4 regions of the Paenibacillus sp. FW507-14B1B genome follow, and region 3 is predicted to be linked to each of the others. Evidence: riboswitches for the same ligand, from Rfam matches in the RefSeq annotation. Region 3 holds a riboswitch; each other region holds the start of a gene.

Region 1 (3,102 bases), on a different contig from region 3:
GTTCATCAGACCTACGCCTTTTCCACCGAACACGGAATTCAGCATCATGAGCGAGAGCGGTGTAATGCTCCCGAGCGGGGTCAGCGTATCGTGCATATTGTTGACGGACCCGGTGGTGGCGGCTGTGGTGACTGTCGTGAATAGAGCGGATTGTGCAACACCAAAACGGACCTCTTTACCTTCCATATTGCCTTGTGAGGCATCGATTCCAAGCTGGTTCATTGCAGGATTGCCGCTCGATTCCGAGACATAGGCAAGCGACAGAAACAAGGTGAACAGAACCATCATGACGGAGAAAATAACCCAACCTTGCTTCCGGTTCTTCGCGAACAAGCCGAACGTGTACGGCAGAGCTGCCGCAATGCACCACATGGATAAGATTTCGATTACATTTGTCAGCGGACTCGGATTCTCAAATGGATGTGAAGAATTTACACCGAAAAATCCACCGCCGTTGGTACCCAGATGTTTGATGGACTCCAATGCCGCCACGGGACCCACCGATATTTGCTGCTCGGTACCCTCAAGCGTCGTTACGTTAATCGTAGGTTTTAAGGTTTGAGGAACATGCAGAGCAACGAGCAACAGAGCCACAGCAAAAGCTAAGGGGATAAATATTCTTGTATGTGCCTTAACAAAATCCTCGAAGAAGTTACCAATGGTCGTTCCCTTACTCGTAATCGCCCGAATGAATGCGATCGCCACACATAGCCCCGTTGCAGCGGAGGTGAACATCATCATCGTGATGACAGCCATCTGAGAGAAGTAGGACAGTCCTGATTCACCACTATAGTGCTGTAGATTCGTGTTCGTCATAAAGCTGATGATGGTGTTAAATGACAGTGTTGGCTCCATATGTTCAATCCCGTTCGGATTGAAAGGAAGCGCCTTTTGCAATCGTAGGATAAGATAACCCACGGCGACGAGTACGATGTTCGTCATTACAAAGCTAAGGGCATATACTTTCCAAGTCATGCCCTTACGTTCTTTAAGCCCGATTAATCGGTAGATCGGTTTCTCTACCCATGAGAACCACTTATCCGTCCTGCTGGCTTCTTCGCGAAATACATGATATACGTAGGTTCCGAGTGGCTTAACGAGCAGCACCAGAACTAGAATAACGATGGCAATTTGTATAATGCCCATGATTGATTGCTTCCTCCTTCGATAGCACCCCTAGAATTGTTCCGGGTGAATCAGCGCGTAAATCAAATATAAAAAGATAAAAATCAGCAATAACATAATAATGATCATTCGTTATCTGCCTCCGGTTCATGGACTACGCGTCCACACCAGGATAGAAACAGGGTGAATAGCGTGTAGGTTCCTCCCAGAATGAGCACCATGTATAAATCCTGCATGTAAATCCCTCCAAAAACATTTTTAATGAAGTATGGATCAAGGTTAGCTGATGAGTGATGAAACTAAGAAGGACACATGATGGTTATTGGTATGAATCACAAAGGTTGCGCCAAGTCCTTTATAAATTAATCTGGGATTGCTTGAATGGGTGATGACATAGATTGGATCTGATGTCCATGTGCGGCATATTCGCAAGTAACGGCAGCATAAATTCAGGCTGCTTTCGAACAGAAACACTTTGCTCACGGAAAAATCCGGTATGATCCAGGTTTGTTCATCGGTGGTATCGATTAAGACGATGTTCTTCGTCCCGATACTCTCAAGACGATCCCGTTCTGCACGGTTATTCGCGATCGCTGCGAATGGGATTTTATGATAGATGAGCTGGTGGATAAATTCCTCTCCAGCCTTGGTTGGTGCGGATACTAATATCATTTCTTGCCATTCCTCCATGATTTCTCCTCCTAATGGTTAGAAAGAGAAGACAACAAAAAAGCCACAGGGAAGGAGGATCACTCTTCCCGTGGCTTTAGGATGGCACAGTGAAATACACCGTGCCCTGCACACGACAATCGTTGCCTCTCTCTAAGTAACGCTTACGAGGTTAGCTGACGGATTCGGGCGTGAGAGTCGCCCTACCCATAGGCAGTGATCCTGCCGATGAGATTCACCCCAGAGAGAAATGTATATCTCCCGTTTGGTTCCCCCGTTCCTTTTCCATTCAAGGACTCAGCGAATAAAAGCATTTGTTCATCTAAAGAAACCACAGAGGGCTAGAGGCCTCTGTGGTCGAGATTACCCGATCACAAGCTTCATCATCCTCTCCTATAAGCAAGCGGATCTATGCGAATTAAGGCATAAATGGCTTAAGCTCTAACGCTTACGAGGTTAGCTGACGGATTCGGGCGGTGAGAGTCGCCCTACCTGCACCTGAAATCCATTATTTCATTGGATTTAGAAGCAGGATTCACCCCTGAAAGATGCTTCAGGCGGCTCTCACACCACCTTGCACATCTCTTGATTTGGTTCCCCCGATCCCTTGCATGACAAGGGCATTCAGCGATTCAAGTGAATTCATTGTTCAATTCATGCTTCGTATCATACGTCTGGCGATTTGGAATGTAAATCGAGGGAGAAGCATGTTTTGAGCTGTTTTATAACCAGAAAGGGTGGTAAGTGAAATGAAATCTCATTTATACTGCATGATGCTCTATATTTCTCTGTTTATCTCTCAAAATAAGTAAAGCCGCAAGATACTGTGCAATTAGATAGATAATCGATGTCAGGGTGTGATGTACGCGTTTTCATTTGACCTTTTCGTGTATTTTTTGAAGATATAGACCTGTTATGGATATTTACTTTAGAAGGGACATAACGTATGATTCATCCAACTTCATCCATATGATCTACAAATAGAGTTGTAATCGAACCGATGAAAAGGAGACACGCGTCATGGCTAGAATAATCGAACCTTTGCCAGCGTTAACGGAACCTACATTACAAGAGACAACGATACGGTATATGGAAATCTTTCGTTTTGACTGTGCCTATGCTGAGCGGTTTTTACCAAGGAGTATAAGTAGCCCGAACTGCGGCTTGTTCAAAATATCTTGCAGTACGGCTTCTGGTTATGCAGAATATACACTGCCAGAGACAAGAGAGTTCGCGGATCTAGTGCGCTGGTCATCTGTATTTAGGCACTTGAAGGGATTACCTCTGGAGGAAGCTCTGCGAATTGTA
Region 2 (3,102 bases), on a different contig from region 3:
TACAATGGCTAAGATCCCCAAGATTAGCGTGAATAAACCATATCCCAGCAGAGTGAGCAGCGTTGCGTTTAGTGTCTGTTTCTCTACATAGGCTGTGTGGTCCTTCGGAACCGAAAATACAGGTTCATAGGAACGAAGTTGATTATCCTCGAAGGAGAATTTCAGCTGAAGCTGTGAACTCCCAATCTTAGCTTCGGGGTCTTGATATATCAGTCCAGGATCGCCTTCTTTGGTGATCTGTTTCAGGTTGGATACACTATATCCCTCTCTCTCTAGCCAAGGCTCGGCTAGTGACATCTTTTCAGCCAGTGACATCTCTCCTTCGATTAAACGAAGCATCTGATTGCGGACGTCACCTTTTTGTAGGAGGGCACCTTCATAACTAGAGTCAGGCAGATCATAAGAAAACCCTGCTACACTAGCATTCTGCATATGGACGTCTACGTTTAGGGCTGCTCCATCAGCTTGCACTAACCGAACTCGATAGACATCATAGGGGTATTTGCTCTCAAACTTTTTATTGTACTCGCGGAGCAAATTCTCTTTAGATAGATATCCATAAACATCAGATCTGGATTGATATGTAACGAGAGGTTTCTCAGTGGAAGTCCTACTATACTGCAGATGTTCTTGTGCGAATCGTTCAGCAGCACTGATGGCTGCTTCCTTGGTGATCATTTCGGGTGTTTTGACCTCGGATGTAATAGAGGCTGTGGATGGAAAGACCTGAAAGATGAGAAATAGAATGAGACCGATAATTCCAAGTAGTACCAATGGTTGTTTGTCAGATTTAAGATGAAGAGGGTGTCCTGCTTTATTCATGTCATTCCTCCTTTTGGCATTAGCGAGTTATCAATTAGATTAAGCTAGCTGTTCTCATGAAGACATAAAGTCAATATAACATAGATATGAAAGACACAAACGGCTTATCCCATTCAAATTTATGAAAAATTCGATGAAAATGAAGGAAAGATTTCGAAAAGCGTAGATAACCATGTGCTACTACTCTAGAATATGCCCAATTCGGTTCATTTTTAAGTTAATTTAAGTCTAAAACGGCTTTGGTATCCTTAAAGGATTGCGTTATAATCACTACATGCTATTGAACATGTTCATGAATCATAATATTGGATAACGTTAATTGAATAGATCAGCCGAATTTCGTAATGAAAATGGGGGAACCATTTAAGTGGGGTGAATTTCGCTTCCGAAAGGTAGTGAATAGGGCGACCTGTGTTATGCCCGAATCCGTCAGCTAACCTCGTAGGCTGTAGCACAGGAACCCAAACGCGTAAGGCATTGGATTTCCAGTGTCTTTTTTTCTTTGATTTTTTTAAAGAGGTGAACATGTTGACTTCCAAAATTAAATGGCTTCGCTTGTCGCCGCCGCAAATTCTCGTCATGGGATTTGGGGCCATTATCCTGATTGGGACGATGCTTCTCATGCTCCCGATTTCCAATACGACAGGGGAACCGCTGAACTTTATGGATGCTTTGTTCACGGCGACATCTGCTACCTGTGTAACAGGTCTTGTCGTGGTGGATACAGGGACATTCTTCAGTTCCTTCGGACAGGTTGTCATCATGATAATGATACAGATCGGTGGTCTGGGTTTCATGACCATGGCCACACTGTTCGCGCTTGTATTGAAGCGACGCATTTCCTTGAAAGACCGTCTAGTTCTTCAGGAAGCGATGAATCAATCTTCAATGGAAGGAATCGTGCGTTTGATCCGCAGGGTTCTACTGTACTCCTTAGTGATTGAAGCGTGCGGAGCGATACTGCTAACCATCCGCTGGGCTTTTGATATGCCGTTTGGTAAGGCGCTTTACTTCGGCGTTTTCCATGCGGTAACCATGTTTAATAATGCGGGGTTTGATCTGTTTGGCGACTTTAAGAGCTTGACTGGATTTGTATATGATCCGCTTGTTAACTTTGTGGTGATGTTCCTGATTGTATCCGGAGGGATTGGATTCATCGTCATGGCTGATCTGGTTGATTATAGGAAGAGTCGGAGGCTTTCACTGCATTCTAAAGTGGTGTTGTCCATGACAGGGGCGCTGATTCTCATAGGTGCTGTGGTTATTTTTATCTTTGAATTTACAAATCCAGAGACACTGGGCTCGCTGAATTGGGGCGGGAAAATTCTAGGCTCCTTCTTCCAGTCAGTTACGCCGAGAACAGCGGGAGCCAATACACTAGATATAACTGAGCTACGTCAGGCTACTCAATTTTTCATGGTTATACTGATGTTTATCGGAGCTTCTCCAGGCTCTACGGGTGGTGGTATCAAAACGACAACATTCACAATGATGATTGCCGCTGTTATTGCCATGATGCGAGGCCGAGACGATATTGTGTTGTTCAGATACCGTTTGGTTCAGGAGCGAATTCTTAAAGCGTTAACGATTACGCTGCTTGCACTGCTGCTGGTTATTACAGTGTCGATGATTCTATCAACGACAGAGGATAGCAGCTTCCTCACTATACTCTTTGAAGCTACGTCAGCATTTGGTACGGTAGGGCTGTCCATGGGATTAACTCCTGAGTTGTCGCTCTTCGGTAAGTTACTTATCTGTGTAACGATGTTTGCTGGTCGTCTCGGTCCATTAACACTTGCTTATGCATTAGGACCCAAGAAAGGTAAAGAGTTGTATCGTCATCCCGAAGGTAAAATGATTATTGGATAAGGAGATTGGCTAAGAAATGAAACCAAAGCAGTTTGCAGTGATAGGGCTGGGGAGATTCGGTTCAAGCCTTGCGCTTGAATTGATGGAATTAGGATATGAGGTTCTCGGGATCGACCAAGATGAAGAAGTGGTCGAAGATATGAGTGAGCTCCTCACCCATACTGTGGTCGCTGATGCGACAGACGAAGAAGTACTTAAATCGCTTGGTATTCGTAATTTTGACTGTGGCATCGTGGCTATAGGAGATGAAATTCAAACGAGTATTCTTGCAGCAATTCTTCTCAAGGAATTAGGTGTTAATACGGTTGTAGCCAAGGCGATCTCTGTGCTACACGGACGGGCGCTACAAAAGCTGGGTGTAGACAGGGTTATTTTCCCGGAAAGAGATATGGGGATTCGTGTCGCTCATCA
Region 3 (3,102 bases):
CTCGGGGTTGAAATCTCCTCAATACGTGTCATATTTCCGTACCTCCCTCTTCCAGCTGGGCAAGCGCTGATGCAAATTCTTCGCGTGATATTTGAAACATGGCTAGACGCTTGTGAAACTGTTTGCCATTACAATACCCAATACCAAGCAGATTGCCCATGATCATCCGTCTGGCAGCAGCCTGAGGATGCACAATTAGACCCGCTTCAAGTAAGTCATCAAGTCCAATCAAGCTCTCTGATCCCTCAAACGACGTATGCACGCGTTCAAGGGCATGCCGGATAGATTCCGGCGAAGCATTCTCCACCCCAATGTCTCCTCGGCGTGTTGCGTCTGCTTCTGGGATAAAAGCGTGTTTGCATCCAGGAACCTTGGTATCAATGATCTTGCGAATTCGCTCACCTGCATGATCGGGATCCGTTAAGATAATAACTCCGCGCCGCTCCTGTGCTAGCGCAATTCGTTTCAGTATACGGCTGTTAATGGCCGATCCCCCGGTTTCAATCGTGTCTGCCTCTACTGCCCGTTTGATGGCAACTGTATCATCCCGGCCTTCCACGACAATCACTTCTTTGATCATTCGTACGTTCTTCCTTCCCAAAACAAAAGAAGAGGATAAATCATCCTCTTCTTAGCATCACATTCATATTAATTAAATAGTATAGCATTAGCATGGCATTGTAAAACGAAAATCATGCGTTAGTTAAGCTCCGGCTTAACTGGACCGATCACATAAACCGTGCGACCGCTCTTGCGTCCAAAATTAAGTGCCGCCTTAAGTGAATCATAGTACACATCGATTTTGTTACCCTTGATGGCACCACCTGTATCTTCAGCACGGCGGAAGCCAACGCCCTCAATATATACCCACCAGCCGATCGGAATCACATTCGGATCCACTGCAATCGTACGCCCTTCCGTTACACGAGTACCAGAAGCAGTGCGGGTACCGATGCCACTCTCTTCAGCAGAATATGCTGTCATCGAAACGTTATTTAATACCTTTTTATATTCGAAATCAACACCGGCTCTAGACACCACATTATTCGCTTTTTCCTTAGTGGCTACCGATTTAGTTGCTGACTTCGCTTGGGATGGTGTAGAAGCCGTTCTGGATACAGTTGCTTTATCTGCTTGTGCAGATACAGTTTCGACAACTGGTTTCTCAGGCACTACAACCTTTTTAGTTCCAACTGCAATAATTTTATCCTTCGTCTTCCGCTGTACTTCTTTCTTAATAACCTTCTTCGAGATAAACTTCCCATCCTCGTATACCTTCTCAATGTGGTGGACCACAATGCCTGGCGCTCCACTCTGCAATACACGGTTATCTCCTTTTTCCAAAGAAGGGTCTGCCGTCTTAATCACTCGGAAAGCACGATTCTCAGTCTGTTTAACAGTTTGTTTCGTGACGCGCACGACTCTGATTTCCTCTTGACCGACAAGTTTTGTATCTAGAGAAGGTTTCACTGTATCTTCGCCCTTGATTGAAATACCCGTTTCTTTGAGTACATTTCCAACCGTATCTTGGGTAGTAAATATTGTATTTTGTTTGCCGTCTGCGTTCACCGTAACCGGTATTGCGCGTTTGATAATAATACGGTCTCCATCTTGGAGTACACCATTTAACGGCATAGAAACCTCATCCTGAGGAGTCAGGGAAATAGCTTGCTCATCCAGCACTTCATGCAGCAAAGCTCCATGGGTTTCTACTGTGGTGATTCGGCCATCAACCACAAGTTGAATCTCTTTGCCCGCCCGATTGTGAGCAACCAGCATAACGAGCAATGTAATTGCGATGGCGCCAATGGCGGCCAGCATTAGTTGACGCAAATTCTCATGCTTCCATCGTAATGCGTAAGACATGCTGGATGATTGTGATTCATGGGTCTCTTCGTGTTGAAAAATGCCCACTATGTCATCCTCCTTCATAGCCCCGCCGTCTAGGTAACGCATGATTGCATTTGACGCGACTATAGCAAATTGTCTCACAGAGTGCTCTGCTATCTATCTACACCCTGCGTTATTCCCCGTCTTCCCGTCCACACAACCGTCACCTCCTGTTTACCAACAGTATGACGGCACCCTCTCCAATATTCTAAAATAAAAGAAAGCCAAAGAAAGAGTTATAGAGACTCTTTCGTGGCTTCCTGATGTCTACAATCTGGAAATGGTATGCACGAGTTTGCCTCTCTTACTTGCGCTTACGGAGTTAGCTGTCGGGTTCGGACGTAAGAGAGACGCCCTATCTCAAGTCATCCGCTCATGGCGGCTGCCCTCAAATTCACCCCAAAGACCCAAAAAGAAATCACATACAGTTCAGCTTTGCATCTCTGCCAGCTATCCATGTATTGGTTCCCCCGTTCTCCAAATTCACTTGGAGATTAAGCGAGACGGTTCATAAAATATTCAGCTGTTCAATTTCGATCAGCTTCCTATCACTGAAAAGATGATATCCTGTTTCGATACAGGTTGTAAAGCAACAATCAACCACATTTTTTCAGGTAAAAGGTTAAAATATTGTAATATAGTCGCCTTTTTTGATTAAAAAACTTTAATTGGTCGCTAATGCTCTGTTTTTCATCCGCTTTACTCTCGATTTCAAATTATTCCAAATCGTTCCATTGCATTTCTGGTTGTAATTAAACCTAATTCTTCCAGAGACAACCCTTTTATGTCAGCTGCCACCTCTGCTACAAGACGGACGTGTGCAGACTCATTTCGCTTCCCGCGAAACGGATGTGGTGTTAAATATGGAGAGTCGGTTTCGATGAGCAATCGGTCCAATGGAACCTGTGCTAGGACCTCTTTGGGCTGTCTTGCATTCTTGAACGTAATGGGTCCCCCGAATGAAAGATGAAAGCCCATATCAAGACACAACTTGGCTGTTTCCCAACTGCCGGAAAATGAGTGCATCACCCCTCCGACCTCAGATGCTTTTTCTTCTTTCAAAATCTTCACGATATCTTCATGCGCATCCCGATTATGAATTACAATCGGCATATTCAGTTCCCGAGCAAGTCCAATCTGACAACGAAGAACCTGGTGCTGAACCTCCTTAGGTGAGGTATCCCAATGATAATCCAGGCCGATTTCACCGAT
Region 4 (3,102 bases), on a different contig from region 3:
CACCGTCGTAAATAAGGGTGGTACGGTTACGAACATCCCGATTACATTCGCCTTCGAAGATGGAAGGACTGTAGAAAAAACATGGGATGGAAAGAACGGAACAACGCAGTACAAAATTGAGCATCGCTCTCCATTACTGTGGGCCATGGTTGATCCTAAATTTACAATCGTGCTTGAGAACAAACATATTAATAACTATATGAAGGCGGGAATGGATCCGAAAGTGCTCACGCGCTGGAACCTAAGCATTAATAAGCTGGTAGAGGCACTGTTCGGCAGCCTGTCATGGTAAGGGGGGAGAACATGAAAAGCTATACAGGCAAAGGCTGGACCAGTGTAAAAGATCAGTTCTATGTTATTATTCTGTTGTTTTTATACAAGCTTTTGTGGGGATATTTTCTTTACCGGATCGTAAAATCAGCCGTTGTTCCACTTCTGATGCGATTTCCTGATCCCGCTCCAAGTGAGCTTAGTAAGCTGCTGTATTTCTATGAGGGAGAAATGGCCTTATTACAGAGTAATGACGTTCACACCTATGCCTGGATACTTATATTTATGCTAATGATTCGGATGGTGCTAACTCCACTCATTCAAGCAGGTATACTCTACAATCTTCATCAGGAGGCAAAGGGAGAGCGAGGATTGTTCCTCTTTAAAGGAATGAGACAATTATGGAAACCAGTAACCCTGTTTTACATAGTCGAGACCCTATTGACCTTTATGCCTGCTTATTGGCTGGTACCCAAAATGCTTCCTTCTCTATTCGCGGCTATTCGAGAGCCTTCTGCCTTGCTCCATCTAGCCCCTTACATCCTTGGTTGGTTAATTTACGCGTATCTGCTTCGGATGTGCCTGCTTTACATGCAGTTCGGAAAAACAGGTGGGACCAGCATGATATCAGCTTTATGGATCTGCTTGCGCCATATCGGAAAGGTTACTCTGATCTCAGTAATAATTGGTGGAACGGCAATGGTCCTGCTTCTATTACTCAGTGGATTATCATTCCTATGGGCTGGACTAATGGGGCTGATCATTCACCAAGCTAGCTATTTTATAAGTAGTCTATTCCAGCTCTGGGGTATCACAACACAGTACCAGCTATGGCTTACACATGAACAGCAACGTTAAAAAATACTTTCGTTCCAAAAAAAAATCCCAATCCTTCTCAAAGGATTGGGATTTTTCGTATAAAAATATAATTTCCTCGTTTGCCAAATTGTTAATACTCTGCTAAAATAACGAATGTGATAGTAACAACTTTGTCATCTTTATTGTAACTTTTTCATATGGATAAACAGTCGAATATTCGAACTAGATTTTTTATACCATTAAGAAGCCGAATTCCCTTACATGGGAAGCGGGGGATCCGTCTTGGGTGCATTGATCTCGCAACAGAGTGATCATAGGCTAACCTTCAGCCGAACCCTTAAGCTAACCTCGCAGGCATTGGAAGGAGCTTTCTCTTGAAAAAAAAGTTAACAGCCATATCGATCGGACTTACACTCGCTCTTACATTAAGTGCCGGAAGCGCTTTCGCTGATTCCAAGCTTAATAACGCAATCAAACCAGTCATTGGTGTCTCTTATAAAATGGGTGGAACAACGACTAAAGGATTCGATTGCTCTGGATTTACAAGTTATGTATTCAAGAAAATCGGACTTACATTGCCTCGTGCATCCACATCCCAGTATAAAGTAGGGACTGCCGTAGCAAAGAGCAATCTAAAAGCTGGTGATCTTGTATTCTTTAATACCTCCGGCAGAGGCGTATCCCATGTAGGGATTTATGTAGGCGGTGGTAAATTTGCACATTCCTCAACTTCCAAAGGTGTTACCATTACTGCACTCAATTCCAGTTACTTCGGAAAACGTTACATAGGTGCTAAACGTGTCATGAGCTCGAGTAAGTACAAAGCCGTCGCTGTCAATTATAATTAATTATCATATAAGCCGTTACCTAAGCCCGGATGAGATTTTTAAAATCTCCTTCGTGGCTTTTTCTTTATACTTATATAACGTATGGACCTTGCAAAAAGTTCACCTTTTTATAAAATAATTTTTAATTATTTTCCTAGGTATCCTGTCTTACTTGTGATTTACCCTTATTGCAGATGATTAAACATGTTTCAGGTAAATTTGAATCTTTATTTGTCTTTTTTCTTCGACACATATAACCATTTAAACTACTCGAAAAGACAGCAAGAAACAATTGCCAACAGGACAAGCCCTCTGATAGAATATCAGTGTAATAACTCCGTCATTATTGTAAGGGCTTTTATACATAGAACATTGTTCCGAATAGCCTTCAACCGAACCCTTAAGCTAACCTCGCAGGCATGGAAGGAGTCTTTATATGCTAAAGAAATTAGGCGTATCCGTTATCGGCTTCACTCTCCTACTTACTTCTGGGATCAACAGTGCTTTTGCAGACAGCAAGCTAGATCAAGAAATTGACCAGGTTCTTGGAACAAAATATAGTTATGGCGGAACAACAACAAGCGGATTCGATTGTTCTGGGTTCACAATGTACATATTCTCTACTATTGGATTAAAGCTCCCGCATCAATCGAGCTCCCAATTCGAGATGGGTACAACGATAACCCGCCAAGATTTGCGCCCTGGCGATCTCGTATTTTTCAATACGACTGGCCGCGGGGTATCCCATGTAGGTATCTACATCGGGGATGGGAAGTTTGCTCATGCCTCTACTTCCAGAGGTGTTGTTACCAATCGTTTGAGTGATAGCTACTACGCAGAACGATATATTGGCGCCAAACGGATTCTGGATGACATCTTTTTCGAAACTCTTGCAGCAGAATAACTCGATTTTTTTATAACATACTAAATCATATCCGCGAAGAGAAGCTTCCTTTCTTTTGGCGGTTTTTTCTTCCTTACTCAATTAAAAAGGAGACAACTTATGAATCACCAGACAGAACAGCTATATGCCATTCCAATGACGATCGACCAAGCAGCTGAAGTTTGTGAATGGACGTATCCAACTCCGTATAATATATATGGCTGGCTACCTTTTGAACAAATGCAGGGTCTTGGTATTGAATTTGGTGATCCGGATATCCGTCGTCAGCAATATATATCTATT

Evidence for each region. Region 3 has a riboswitch for cyclic di-AMP ahead of AC3WJJ_RS24965 (resuscitation-promoting factor). Riboswitches for the same ligand answer to the same signal wherever they lie in the genome.
Region 1: linked by a shared signal. The riboswitch ahead of AC3WJJ_RS19805 (hypothetical protein) and the one ahead of AC3WJJ_RS24965 (resuscitation-promoting factor) in region 3 are both predicted to bind cyclic di-AMP.
Region 2: linked by a shared signal. The riboswitch ahead of AC3WJJ_RS15375 (TrkH family potassium uptake protein) and the one ahead of AC3WJJ_RS24965 (resuscitation-promoting factor) in region 3 are both predicted to bind cyclic di-AMP.
Region 4: linked by a shared signal. The riboswitch ahead of AC3WJJ_RS25210 (C40 family peptidase) and the one ahead of AC3WJJ_RS24965 (resuscitation-promoting factor) in region 3 are both predicted to bind cyclic di-AMP.

Annotation. Positions count from the first base shown of each region.
Region 1 is NZ_JBYSWS010000004.1:233,672-236,773, forward strand. Features, by position in the region: gene kdpA (potassium-transporting ATPase subunit KdpA) at 1-1,146, opposite strand, end outside; gene AC3WJJ_RS19800 (potassium-transporting ATPase subunit F) at 1,177-1,254, opposite strand; gene AC3WJJ_RS19805 (hypothetical protein) at 1,405-1,815, opposite strand; cyclic di-AMP (ydaO/yuaA leader) riboswitch at 1,941-2,107, opposite strand; cyclic di-AMP (ydaO/yuaA leader) riboswitch at 2,225-2,434, opposite strand; gene AC3WJJ_RS19810 (hypothetical protein) at 2,815-3,102, shown strand, end outside.
Region 2 is NZ_JBYSWS010000002.1:1,451,284-1,454,385, reverse strand. Features, by position in the region: gene AC3WJJ_RS15380 (CPBP family intramembrane glutamic endopeptidase) at 1-822, opposite strand, end outside; cyclic di-AMP (ydaO/yuaA leader) riboswitch at 1,143-1,285, shown strand; gene AC3WJJ_RS15375 (TrkH family potassium uptake protein) at 1,348-2,691, shown strand; gene AC3WJJ_RS15370 (potassium channel family protein) at 2,708-3,102, shown strand, end outside.
Region 3 is NZ_JBYSWS010000009.1:46,747-49,848, forward strand. Features, by position in the region: gene rsmA (16S rRNA (adenine(1518)-N(6)/adenine(1519)-N(6))-dimethyltransferase RsmA) at 1-32, opposite strand, end outside; gene rnmV (ribonuclease M5) at 29-580, opposite strand; gene AC3WJJ_RS24965 (resuscitation-promoting factor) at 700-1,914, opposite strand; cyclic di-AMP (ydaO/yuaA leader) riboswitch at 2,187-2,401, opposite strand; gene AC3WJJ_RS24970 (TatD family hydrolase) at 2,602-3,102, opposite strand, start outside.
Region 4 is NZ_JBYSWS010000010.1:35,182-38,283, forward strand. Features, by position in the region: gene AC3WJJ_RS25200 (M1 family metallopeptidase) at 1-292, shown strand, start outside; gene AC3WJJ_RS25205 (hypothetical protein) at 304-1,128, shown strand; cyclic di-AMP (ydaO/yuaA leader) riboswitch at 1,325-1,461, shown strand; gene AC3WJJ_RS25210 (C40 family peptidase) at 1,464-1,937, shown strand; gene AC3WJJ_RS25215 (C40 family peptidase) at 2,353-2,820, shown strand; gene AC3WJJ_RS25220 (GNAT family N-acetyltransferase) at 2,920-3,102, shown strand, end outside.